2 regions of the Shewanella sp. 0m-6 genome follow, and region 1 is predicted to be linked to the other one. Evidence: riboswitches for the same ligand, from Rfam matches in the RefSeq annotation. Region 1 holds a riboswitch; the other holds the start of a gene.
The links. Region 1 has a riboswitch for cobalamin ahead of ACVBJC_RS03560 (ABC transporter ATP-binding protein). Riboswitches for the same ligand answer to the same signal wherever they lie in the genome.
Positions count from the first base shown of each region.

Region 2: it holds a riboswitch for cobalamin, as region 1 does, so the genes downstream of both, ACVBJC_RS09845 (TonB-dependent receptor domain-containing protein) here and ACVBJC_RS03560 (ABC transporter ATP-binding protein) in region 1, are expected to answer to the same signal.

Region 1 covers NZ_JBRIMD010000003.1:186,782-191,827, reverse strand. The annotation lists gene cobT (nicotinate-nucleotide--dimethylbenzimidazole phosphoribosyltransferase) at 1-835, opposite strand, end outside; gene ACVBJC_RS03565 (FecCD family ABC transporter permease) at 885-1,949, opposite strand; gene ACVBJC_RS03560 (ABC transporter ATP-binding protein) at 1,942-2,859, opposite strand; cobalamin riboswitch at 3,069-3,223, opposite strand; gene ACVBJC_RS03555 (histidine phosphatase family protein) at 3,551-4,183, opposite strand; gene metH (methionine synthase) at 4,471-5,046, shown strand, end outside.
Region 2 covers NZ_JBRIMD010000010.1:58,167-63,212, forward strand. The annotation lists gene ACVBJC_RS09835 (HDOD domain-containing protein) at 1-376, opposite strand, end outside; gene ACVBJC_RS09840 (arylesterase) at 616-1,221, opposite strand; gene ACVBJC_RS09845 (TonB-dependent receptor domain-containing protein) at 1,325-3,178, opposite strand; cobalamin riboswitch at 3,304-3,510, opposite strand; gene ACVBJC_RS09850 (hypothetical protein) at 3,730-4,377, opposite strand; gene ACVBJC_RS09855 (BlaI/MecI/CopY family transcriptional regulator) at 4,725-5,046, shown strand, end outside.

The sequences.
Region 1 (5,046 bases):
TGTAGTCACGCACGTTGGGATTAATCTTTACCGCAACGAGCGCCGCAGCACTGGCAATAAAACCGTCAACAACAATGAGCATATTACGCTCTGCTGCAGCCAGCATTGCACCTGTCATCTGCACAATTTCAAAGCCGCCGAGACAAGCCAGTACCTGCATAGGCTCGTCAAGCTCACTGTGGTGCACAAGCAGTGCTTGCTCGACTAACATCTTCTTACGCTTAAAGGTCGCCGCGTCGATCCCTGTACCTCGGCCGACACAATCTTCAGCCTTCATGCCTGTTAGTGCCGCCATAATCGCAGCAGCAGACGAGGTATTACCTATGCCCATCTCACCAAGCGCTATCAAATTACAACCATTTTGATGGTGGAACTCGACTCGCTCTGTCGCCATCTTAAAGCCTTGTTTTACCGCACCGAGAGTCATCGCCGCGCGCTTATGAATAGGCCCTGTACCTGAACCTAAACGTTGGTTAATCACACCCTCTAGGTTTTCAATCGGCTTTAAGATCCCGCAGTCAATCACCTCTAAGTCAAAACCCACTTGACGAGTAAACACGTTAATTGCTGCGCCACCTTTGATAAAGTTAATCACCATCTGCGTGGTGACTTCACTTGGTGCAATTGATACGCCAGAATCAGCAATGCCGTGATCTGCGGCAAACACCATCATCTTTGGATTGCAGATCTGCGGCTTGTCTTTACCTAATACGTGGGCAATCTGTAACGCTAAGGTTTCTAAATCTCCCAAGGCGCCAAGGGGCTTAGTTTTAGTATCTATTTTTTGCTGAATCTCAGCATCGAACTCAGTATTTATTGGTTTTATATCAAACATGTATAGTCCCCTAGACCACTCAACTTAGGTGCTTACTCAACATTAATTGTTAAATACGTTTGGCACGACGGCCGCCTAAAATAAACAAAAAGAAAATACTGCCCATCACCGAGGTAATAATCCCCACTGGCAGCTCTTGATAACTCAATAAGGTTCGCGCTAATACATCGACCCAAACCATAAATAATCCGCCGACGAGTGCCGTTAATAGCAATGGGAATCGCCCAGGGAAAAGCAAGCGCACCGTATGTGGCACCATCAAGCCTATAAAGCCGATGCCACCGCAATTAGCGACTAATATAGCTGTGATAAGTGAGCAGATAAGCAGCATAGATAAACGCAAACGAGCGACGTTAATTCCTAGGGTATGGGCGGTTTCATCACCGGCGCGCATCGCCACTATTTGGCGCTTATTCAGTAAGATAATTAGCAGAGATAGCAATACCACCGAAGCTGGTAGCCACAAGCCTTGCCAGCTGGCTTTAGCAAAGCTGCCTAAGGTCCAAAACAGTACCGATGCAGCAGCTTGTGGACTGGAAAAGTACAACATCAAACTGGCGAGTGCGCCAAACATAAACGAGGTTGCCACGCCAGAAAGCAACATGCGCTCAACCTGGGTGCTTAGGTTACGGCCACATAAGCTCAATACCAGCAATACCGATAAGCTGGCACCGATAAATGCGCCAACCGGCAGACTGAGCCAAAGCATGCTTTGGCTAAAGAGGGTTAACGCCACTACAGCGCCAAAAGAGGCGCCCGATGAGATCCCAAATAGATAAGGATCTGCCAGCGGATTTCGCGTCACAGTTTGCAGCACACTGCCCGCTATCGACAGTCCAGCCCCAGCAATAAATGCTAATAAGACTCGCGGTAAACGTAGCTCCCAAATAATGCGCTCTTTTACGCCAACAGGATCGCCGATACTAAACAGCTTGTGGCTAAACACATTTAGCACATCTAAGGTACTAATACTGGCAGCACCAAAACTGGTGGCAGCAAATGGGGTGATTAGCGCCACCAAAGTGAGTATAAGCAGAACGAGATGCTCAGTTCGGCGACGACAATTAATGGCTAACGGCAGACTCGCGATTGAGGCCTTACTCACCTTAAACATCTGTACCTCTCGCTTTTATTTGAACGAAAGCTTCAGCTTGAACTGACGCCTTTATATCCGCGGCGGTTTTCTCACCACTTGCCGACACGCCCTCGTAACCATAGAAATAACAGATAAGCGGATTACCATGCTGAGGATGAGGCTTGATTTCACAGCACACATCAAACACTTCAGCGATGCGCTGCTCAGTGAGTACCATCTTAGGTGAACCATTGGCTATAGCACGGCCCTTATCAAGCAGGAGGAGTTCATCACACAGTGCACTGGCAAGGTTAAGATCATGAATAGAGGTGATAACGGTGATATTGAGACTGCGCAGTAGCTCTAAGGTTTGGATCTGATAACGAATATCTAAGTGATTTGTCGGCTCATCGAGAATAAGTAGTTTAGGGCGCTGCGCAATGGCGCGAGCAATCAAGGCACGCTGCTTTTCACCGCCCGATAAGCTCTCATAGGCTTGATTGGCTTTATCTTCAAGACCTACTTTTTCAAGTGCTTGTGCGATCACAACGCGATCGCTGCGGCTAGTAAAATCAAAGGCACTTTTATGAGGCGTTAAACCTAGGCCGATAAGTTGCGCAGTGGTCATCTCGAAATGATGGGGGGTGTCTTGCAGTACCACGGCGATTTGCTGGGCAAAAGCTTTAGCCGATAGCGCGCTAATATCTTGCCCAAACAAGTTAATACAACCCGTTGTTGGCTTAATGAAGCGATATAAGCAGCGCAGTAGACTGGATTTCCCTGCGCCGTTAGGCCCTATAATACCCAGCATCTTACCTTCAGCTAAGCTAAAGTCGATTGCCGACAAAATGGCTTTACCATCCAGTTGCCAGCCTAAGTCGTTAACAGACAGCACTGTTTGGGTTTTAGCTTCAGCGTGAATCTGCTGCTTTAATTGCGAATTAGCCATTGCAGCCATTTACCCATTGTTTGAAAAAACGGGCATCGAATAAGCAAGCATCATATAAACAGGCCTTTAGCAAGCCTCGATCTAGGTCTAGGTCTAGGTCTAACAACCAAGCATGGAACTTCATTTTATTGTCTCCCTCGAGTCGCCCGCACGAGTTTATGTGTATATGGATACACTTTTAATTATCAACACGTACTGAGTCATACGTACTGAACAACATAAGCTAGGCAGGTATCTGACTTGGAAGCACAGCCCTATGGCTAACCTTCCCTACAGTTGCGGGTACAGTCCGGACTAAGCGGCGAATAACTGCCAGCCTCCGGTTCCCTTTATGCGATTAAGCACCTAGCTTTCATTTTGTTTGACTTATTATTAGCTTAGTCGCGCTGATACTAACGAGACTATCCCAGCGACAATCCCCGTGAGTATTAAGCACTAACCTTAATGCAGACAGTAGCACTCAAGTAAGCTAACGCCGCAGTTTAGCATCATACCAGCAAGGCTGATATCACCTTTGTTTTATAAATAAAACCAAGATTGACGGGCTAAAGCCCGACCTACGATAAAAAGGTTCTAGGTTCTAGGTTCTAGGTTCTAGGTTCTAGGCTCTAGGCTCTAAGCTCTAAGCTCTAGGCTCTAGGTCCTAGGTCCTAGGTCCTAGGTCATAGGTTCTAGGTCCTTCTTTAAACTTCTACCGCCAATTTAGGGTCATGAACTGCTTATTATCATTGTGCAGCACATCAATCACTACCGTGGCCGCGTAAGGCAATTTAAGCGAGGTGTAAAAACCCGCACACTGACTGACGTCCAGAGCTTTACTCATTAAATGACGTATTACGCCACCGTGAGTCACCACTAATACCGTCTTTCCTTGATGCAGCTCAAGCATCGCCTGCCAGGCTTTATCGATACGCGCCTCAAAATCTTGCATAGACTCGCCATGAGGCGGCGATAACAACCAAGGGTTTTTCCAGTAGTTATCAAGCGCTGAGCCACAAGTTTGATAAAGCGCGTCGAAGGTTTGTCCGTCCCAATCGCCGAAGTTCAGCTCTTTAAAACCTGCTTCAATAGAAAAGTCTAAATCATGCTCACGAGCCAATTGCTCTGCGATGTTGGCGCAGCGCTGAAGCGGTGAACTAATCACACTATTAACAGTAAAACCAACGGTAAAATCGACTGACAAATCGGTTAAGCATAAGGCGGAAAATGCCTTTTTCATCTGCAACTGACCAAGCTCAGTTAACGCAACATCAACTTGGCCGCGTAAAATATTGCCACCATCGCATTCGCCGTGCCGAAGTAAAATCACCTTAGTGGTTTGCATTATACCTGTTGACCTTCATTATTTATCAGCAACTTAGTTAAAATTCATTGGCTTTTAATGCTGAAAAAGTATCATGCTTTAGCACTTGCACTTTTTATCGCCTCTCACGTATTATGGACGTCTATACGTATAAATGTCCAAACAAAATAAAAGGTCACTAATAATAAACGACCTTAACTGAAAATAACGGACATGATTTACACCAGATCTAGGTAAGTTAAGTATTCAGAGACTTATTTTGCTTGGTATTACAAGAATAACGATTTGCGAACTGGTAGGAATTATCTATGGCAACTTGTACCCCAACACATGCCTTGAGCGCAGTAGCACATACTCAAGACTCTGCCGACAAGGTTTTAGCAGTACTTACCCAAAAGCTTCAAGATGGGATCCTTATCCTCGACGGCGCGATGGGCACCATGATCCAAGATCGCAAATTTGAAGAACATGACTTTCGTGGTGAACAGTTCAAAGACTGGCATTGTGATGTAAAGGGCAACAACGACATGTTGGTGCTCACCCAAGCCGATGCTATCAAGCAGATCCATAAAGACTACCTGTTAGCCGGCTCTGACATCATAGAGACCAACACCTTTAATGCCACCCGCATCGCCATGGCCGATTACGACATGCAGGAGCATTCAGCTGCGATCAACTTAGCAGGCGCACGCATTGCCCGCGAAGCCGCCAATGAAGTTGAAGCAGAGACGGGTCGCCAATGTTATGTGGCTGGTGTTTTAGGCCCGACCAATCGCACTTGCTCCATTAGTCCAGATGTTAATGATCCCGGCTTTCGTAACGTTAGCTTTGATGAGCTAGTTGAAGCCTACATTGAGTCAATCAATGCACTTATCGCTGGCGGC
Region 2 (5,046 bases), on a different contig from region 1:
CAATCGCTTCGGTAAGCGCCCAATAACCATGAACCAGCTTTTTGTAAGGCTCATTCAATTCGTCTAAACGCTCTTTCAGATAGAAAGTAAACGCATAACGATAAATATTAACCTGACCTAAACGTACTAAAGCATCTTTTAATGAGCGATTCTTACTCGATTGCGGTGTGGCGTGATCTGCACTGTTGCTGCGCCAAAGCAGATGGGCAGATACGGCCGGATCGGATGACACGATATCGATAACATTACGGATATCACCGTCTGCAATAATGGCCTTTTTCAATGGGATAAGGATCCCTCTACGACCAATTACCTGCTCTTCGTTGCTGATAATTGCGCGTACTTGAGTAAATACTTGCTGCTCAAGATCTGTCATGCGAAACATTAAACCTTATTATTTTTAATCATGATGTGCACTCAATTCCGTGGCAAATTAACCCACACAATGACGTCAAAGGTCAAGCCATATAAGCGACAACCTTAACAAGTTTCAACAATTTTATTCACCTCCACTAAATAAGTAGCTGATAAAACCTGCCATCAGTAGCAAGAGCCAGGAATAGTATTAAAACCGGAGGGATTTTGGCTACGCTAATATATTAATGTAAGCCTTTGTTATATAGCCTGATAAATCGCTTTGGCAAGGTCAAAATAGCCTGCGTCATTTAAATGTATCGCATCCGATTTTTTACTCGGACTTTTCAATAAGCGACTTAACGCATCGTCGACTAAAACCAACTCATATTGCTCTGCAAGCTCCTCATAAATCGGTGACGCCGATAAAAATAGGCTCTTTTGTGGCACCGCAACCAGTAAAACTGGGATCTGTTTCGACTGGGCCATCTCTATCATGGCGGCCAAATTAGATTTAGTCGTCGTGATAGCATGGTTTCTTAAGAAGTCATTACCGCCCTCTAACAAAATTAATAGCTCTGGTGAATGCTTATCTAATAACGAAGCTAAACGTGCTGCACCACCCGTTGTTGTCTCGCCCGATACGCCCGCATTAATCACCTCAAAACCACTAAGAGAAGCAAGCTGGCTAGGGTAGTCTTGGCCCTTCGACGCGCCAACGCCATAGGTAAGGCTATCGCCAAAAGCTAATATCCGTGCATTATCTGATAAGGGCGGAATACTCGCCCCAGAGCAAGCTTGCAATAACAGCAGTGCGCAACTAACGAGCAATAGGACAATAGGGCGACGCTTAAATAATGGTTTCATCAATAACTTTTAACTTGAGACTGTAGCCAAAAAATAACATAAAAAAAGCCAGACACAAGGTCTGACTTAAGTACGCATATCATTTTAAATATGTCACAAAAAACTAGAATGCTTGATAGCTAACACTCAAAAATAGCTCTCTACCAGGGCTAAAGTAGTTTTGAGCGGAGATAATCTCTGCGTCAAAGATGTTGTTCGCTTTTAAACGTAAGCTCCAAGCATCATCGAGCTGATAACCCACACTTAAATCAACTTTATGATAGGCATCCAAAAACGCATCATAACCAGCATAACGCTTACCTTGATAATGGTAGTTAGCCAAGAGATCAAAACGTTGCCAGCTATAGCTCAGCATATAGTTAAACTCATTCTCGCTACGGCCAACAAGCTGCTCACCTGTTTGTTTATTCTCAGCATCCAGATAGGTATAACCCAGTTGGTGCTCAAGGCTCAATAACTGGAAATTAGCAGACAGTTCGATACCGCTGATCTCAGCTTCATTGATATTCGCAGGCTTCCAGATATCCCAACCATAATCGTCTTTCTCACCCGTAGGGGCCCAAGCAATCAGATTATCGATAGTATTTTTAAATACACTGATATAAGCACGCACATCTTTAGCATTAAAATGCAGCGTTAGATCGTAACTCTCAGCGGTTTCTGAGAGCAACTCTGCGTTACCAGAACCTGGCCAGTACAGGTCGTTAAAGGTTGGCACTTTAAAGGCCGTACCCGTTGTCGCGGCCAAACTCCATTGAGCATTAAACTGATATGCGAGACTAGCGTTATATGAAACTTCGCTGTCGATATTTTCCACATCATCATAACGCACCGCAACTTCAGCCAGTATATTGCTCCACTGCTTTTGCACTAAGGCGTAGACACCTAAGATATCTCGCTCATCTTGGGCATAATCGCCCTTAACAGACTCATTTGACCAATCGACACCGCCCGTCAGGGTCAAGTCGCTTGCCGCTAGGTATTGGTTACTCCAATTGACCTGATCGCGTTTGGTTTCAAACTCAGATATTGGCACACTGATATCGTTACCACGAAAGTTCTCGTTTGAATCGCGAGACTGGCTTAAGGCTAATTTGCTGGTAAATCGGTCATTACTGTATTGCGTAGCAAGATCCCAAAAGTAATTCTCATAGTCTGACTCATCTGCCGAACCTGAGGCATAGATATCGTCGTACTGAGTGTTACCTTTATCGTATTGTCCGGTCCAAAGTGCTTGCCAGTTTTGATTAATTTGCTGAGAGCCGTTTACTGAAAGCGCGTTGCGCTTATAACCATCATCATCATTTTCAACCTCTGCGCCGTTATATACATCATAACCTTCTGATTGCTCATGGTTAACGCTCAGTGTTGTACTACCATCGCCATGGGTCATACCTGCGCCAAATGAGCCGCGAATATATTCATTGCTGCCATATTCAGCACCCGCAAACCATTCACCGCCCTTGAGTTGGCGAGTAAAAATCTGAATGACGCCGCCAATAGCATCACTGCCCCACACAGACGCTCGAGGCCCTTTTAGGACTTCGATTCGCTCAATATTTTCAGGTGATAAACTGTTAAAGCTAACTGTACCTAATGTGGCAGAGCCGACTTTAACGCCATCGATTAGGACTAATACATGGTTGGAGTTACTGCCGCGAATACTGACAGATGTTGCCTGACCCGCACCGCCATTGCGCGATACACTAACACCCGGAAGTGTTTCTAATACGTCAGCCACAGACTTTGGATTAAGACGCGCTATCTCTTCACGTTCAATGGTATTAATGACGGTTAGCTGCTGATCGGCGCTTCTATCAAAACGAGAACCGGTTACGGTAATCGTTTCATCAACATTTGCTAAGTGAGATGCGACTTCTTCGGCCGAAACTGAAAAGGCTGATAAGCTAACAAGACTACTGACTAGTAGTGCGATTTTTGATGGTTGTGTTCCCATTTACCTTTTTACTCCTAAAGGAAAACGGGGCAAATACGTCACGGTGACACGACCCATAAATGAAAAAAATCACTCGTTTATTGGTTCGTTTAATTGCCGCATTTCGAGATCTGCCCGCCGAAATCATCGAAATCACTTTGCTGGCCGGTCTCCGGACTTAGGTTCTGTATTAACGTATTAATACCCGAATACAAGCTTTCAACACCTATCCATTAAGGCGCACTTGTCTCTCACCATTCACCGTTGCGGGGGCAGTGTCAGAATTTAACTGACTTCCCGATTATCCCTAAGTTACAGCCGTAACCTGAGGCACCAATAAAGTTGACTAAATATCGTTATAAGTTTTTGTTACTCAAAAGTGAACAAATATCACTATCAAGAGTTCCGCGCATTATAGACGTCTATACGGTTAAATGTCTAACTTAACACCACTTAAAACCCGTATTTAAGCCGAGGAATATTCACCTTGTACCTAGCGATCTAATGTTTCACATTAATATCAGCAACATATAATTATCACATTGAGTCTACCAAGCCTTTAATACAAGCCTTTAATACAAGCTCAGAGGGGTAATACTAGATAAAAACTCTTGCTGATTTTGCGCTTTGATGGGAGGATTTTCTTTGCTAAATGCGTCACCACGAATCGATTTATGAATTAAATACAGATCCAGTTTCCCCCTGATAGCGGTGTAATGGCCAATCTCTCCTAGAGTTTGCACCTCATCATAAGCAATACCTGCTACCGACTTAATATGAGAGTTGGGCATCTTAGTGCAGCCGATAATCGCGCTTGCTGTTTCATGGCCGTTGAGTGGCTCACTTTGCAAGGTTTCAAACACCGTTTCCCCTTGGCAACTGTCGAAGTATACCTCTGCCATAGTCTCTAAAAATTTTTGTGGGCTCACATCTTCAGCGATCCCTTTAAACCCTTGCACACACAGCATAGATGACCAGGTTTGTAACGCTTGAGAAGCGGGAACAAACTCAGCAGAGAACATCGTCTCTTGTTGATTTGAATAAGCGAGTTTCCAGTCTAACGGCAAACTAAAATTAAATGTTTGACTAAAAATCGCTAGTTGCTTGGGAGTTTTATCGACGTGCGCTGTAACCGCTTCATCACTTAAACCGTATGATGGAAAAGCTAGAAATATTACACATAACAGGCCTGCTGCCATGCGCGGAGATAATGACGTCATACCTTTACAATCCTTGTTGGGGGTACTTTTATGAACAGATATTCTATCTGTGCATCTGTCAAAGTGGTACTTAAAAAGTCATTAAATTGAATCCGCATAAATGCACAGTCATCTTCAATGGCTATCACCTCCGCCCTTCTATATTTAACAATAGCTTATATACCGACAGTTAATCTAGAACAAAAAAAACACCAAAAAGTACTTGCGCAATACAATTACATTTGTAATCTTAAATATACATTACAGCTGTAATCGTAAAGAACATTCAGCAAAGGATGACTTTGAAAGAGGCCGACTTTGAAAGAGAGCAACTATGAAAAAGGTTTTACTATGAAAGAGGTTTTACTATGAAAGAAATCAGTAATGCCGAGCTGTGTGTGCTCAATATCCTTTGGCAATCATCGCCAATGAGTGCTAACGATGTCATCAGTGAATTATCTCGCAGCAATGACTGGCACGAAAAAACGGTCAAGACGCTACTTAACCGCCTAGTAAAAAAACAAGCCATTGGCTTTGACAAGCAGGGCCGCTCATATCTTTACTTCCCTCTCATCGAACAGAGTGAATACCAGCTTAAAGAGAGTGAGTCTTTCATCGAGCGCTTATTCTCTGGTCGCGTCGCTCCCTTAGTGGCCGGTTTTGCCAAGCAAAACAAGCTCAGCGCCGAAG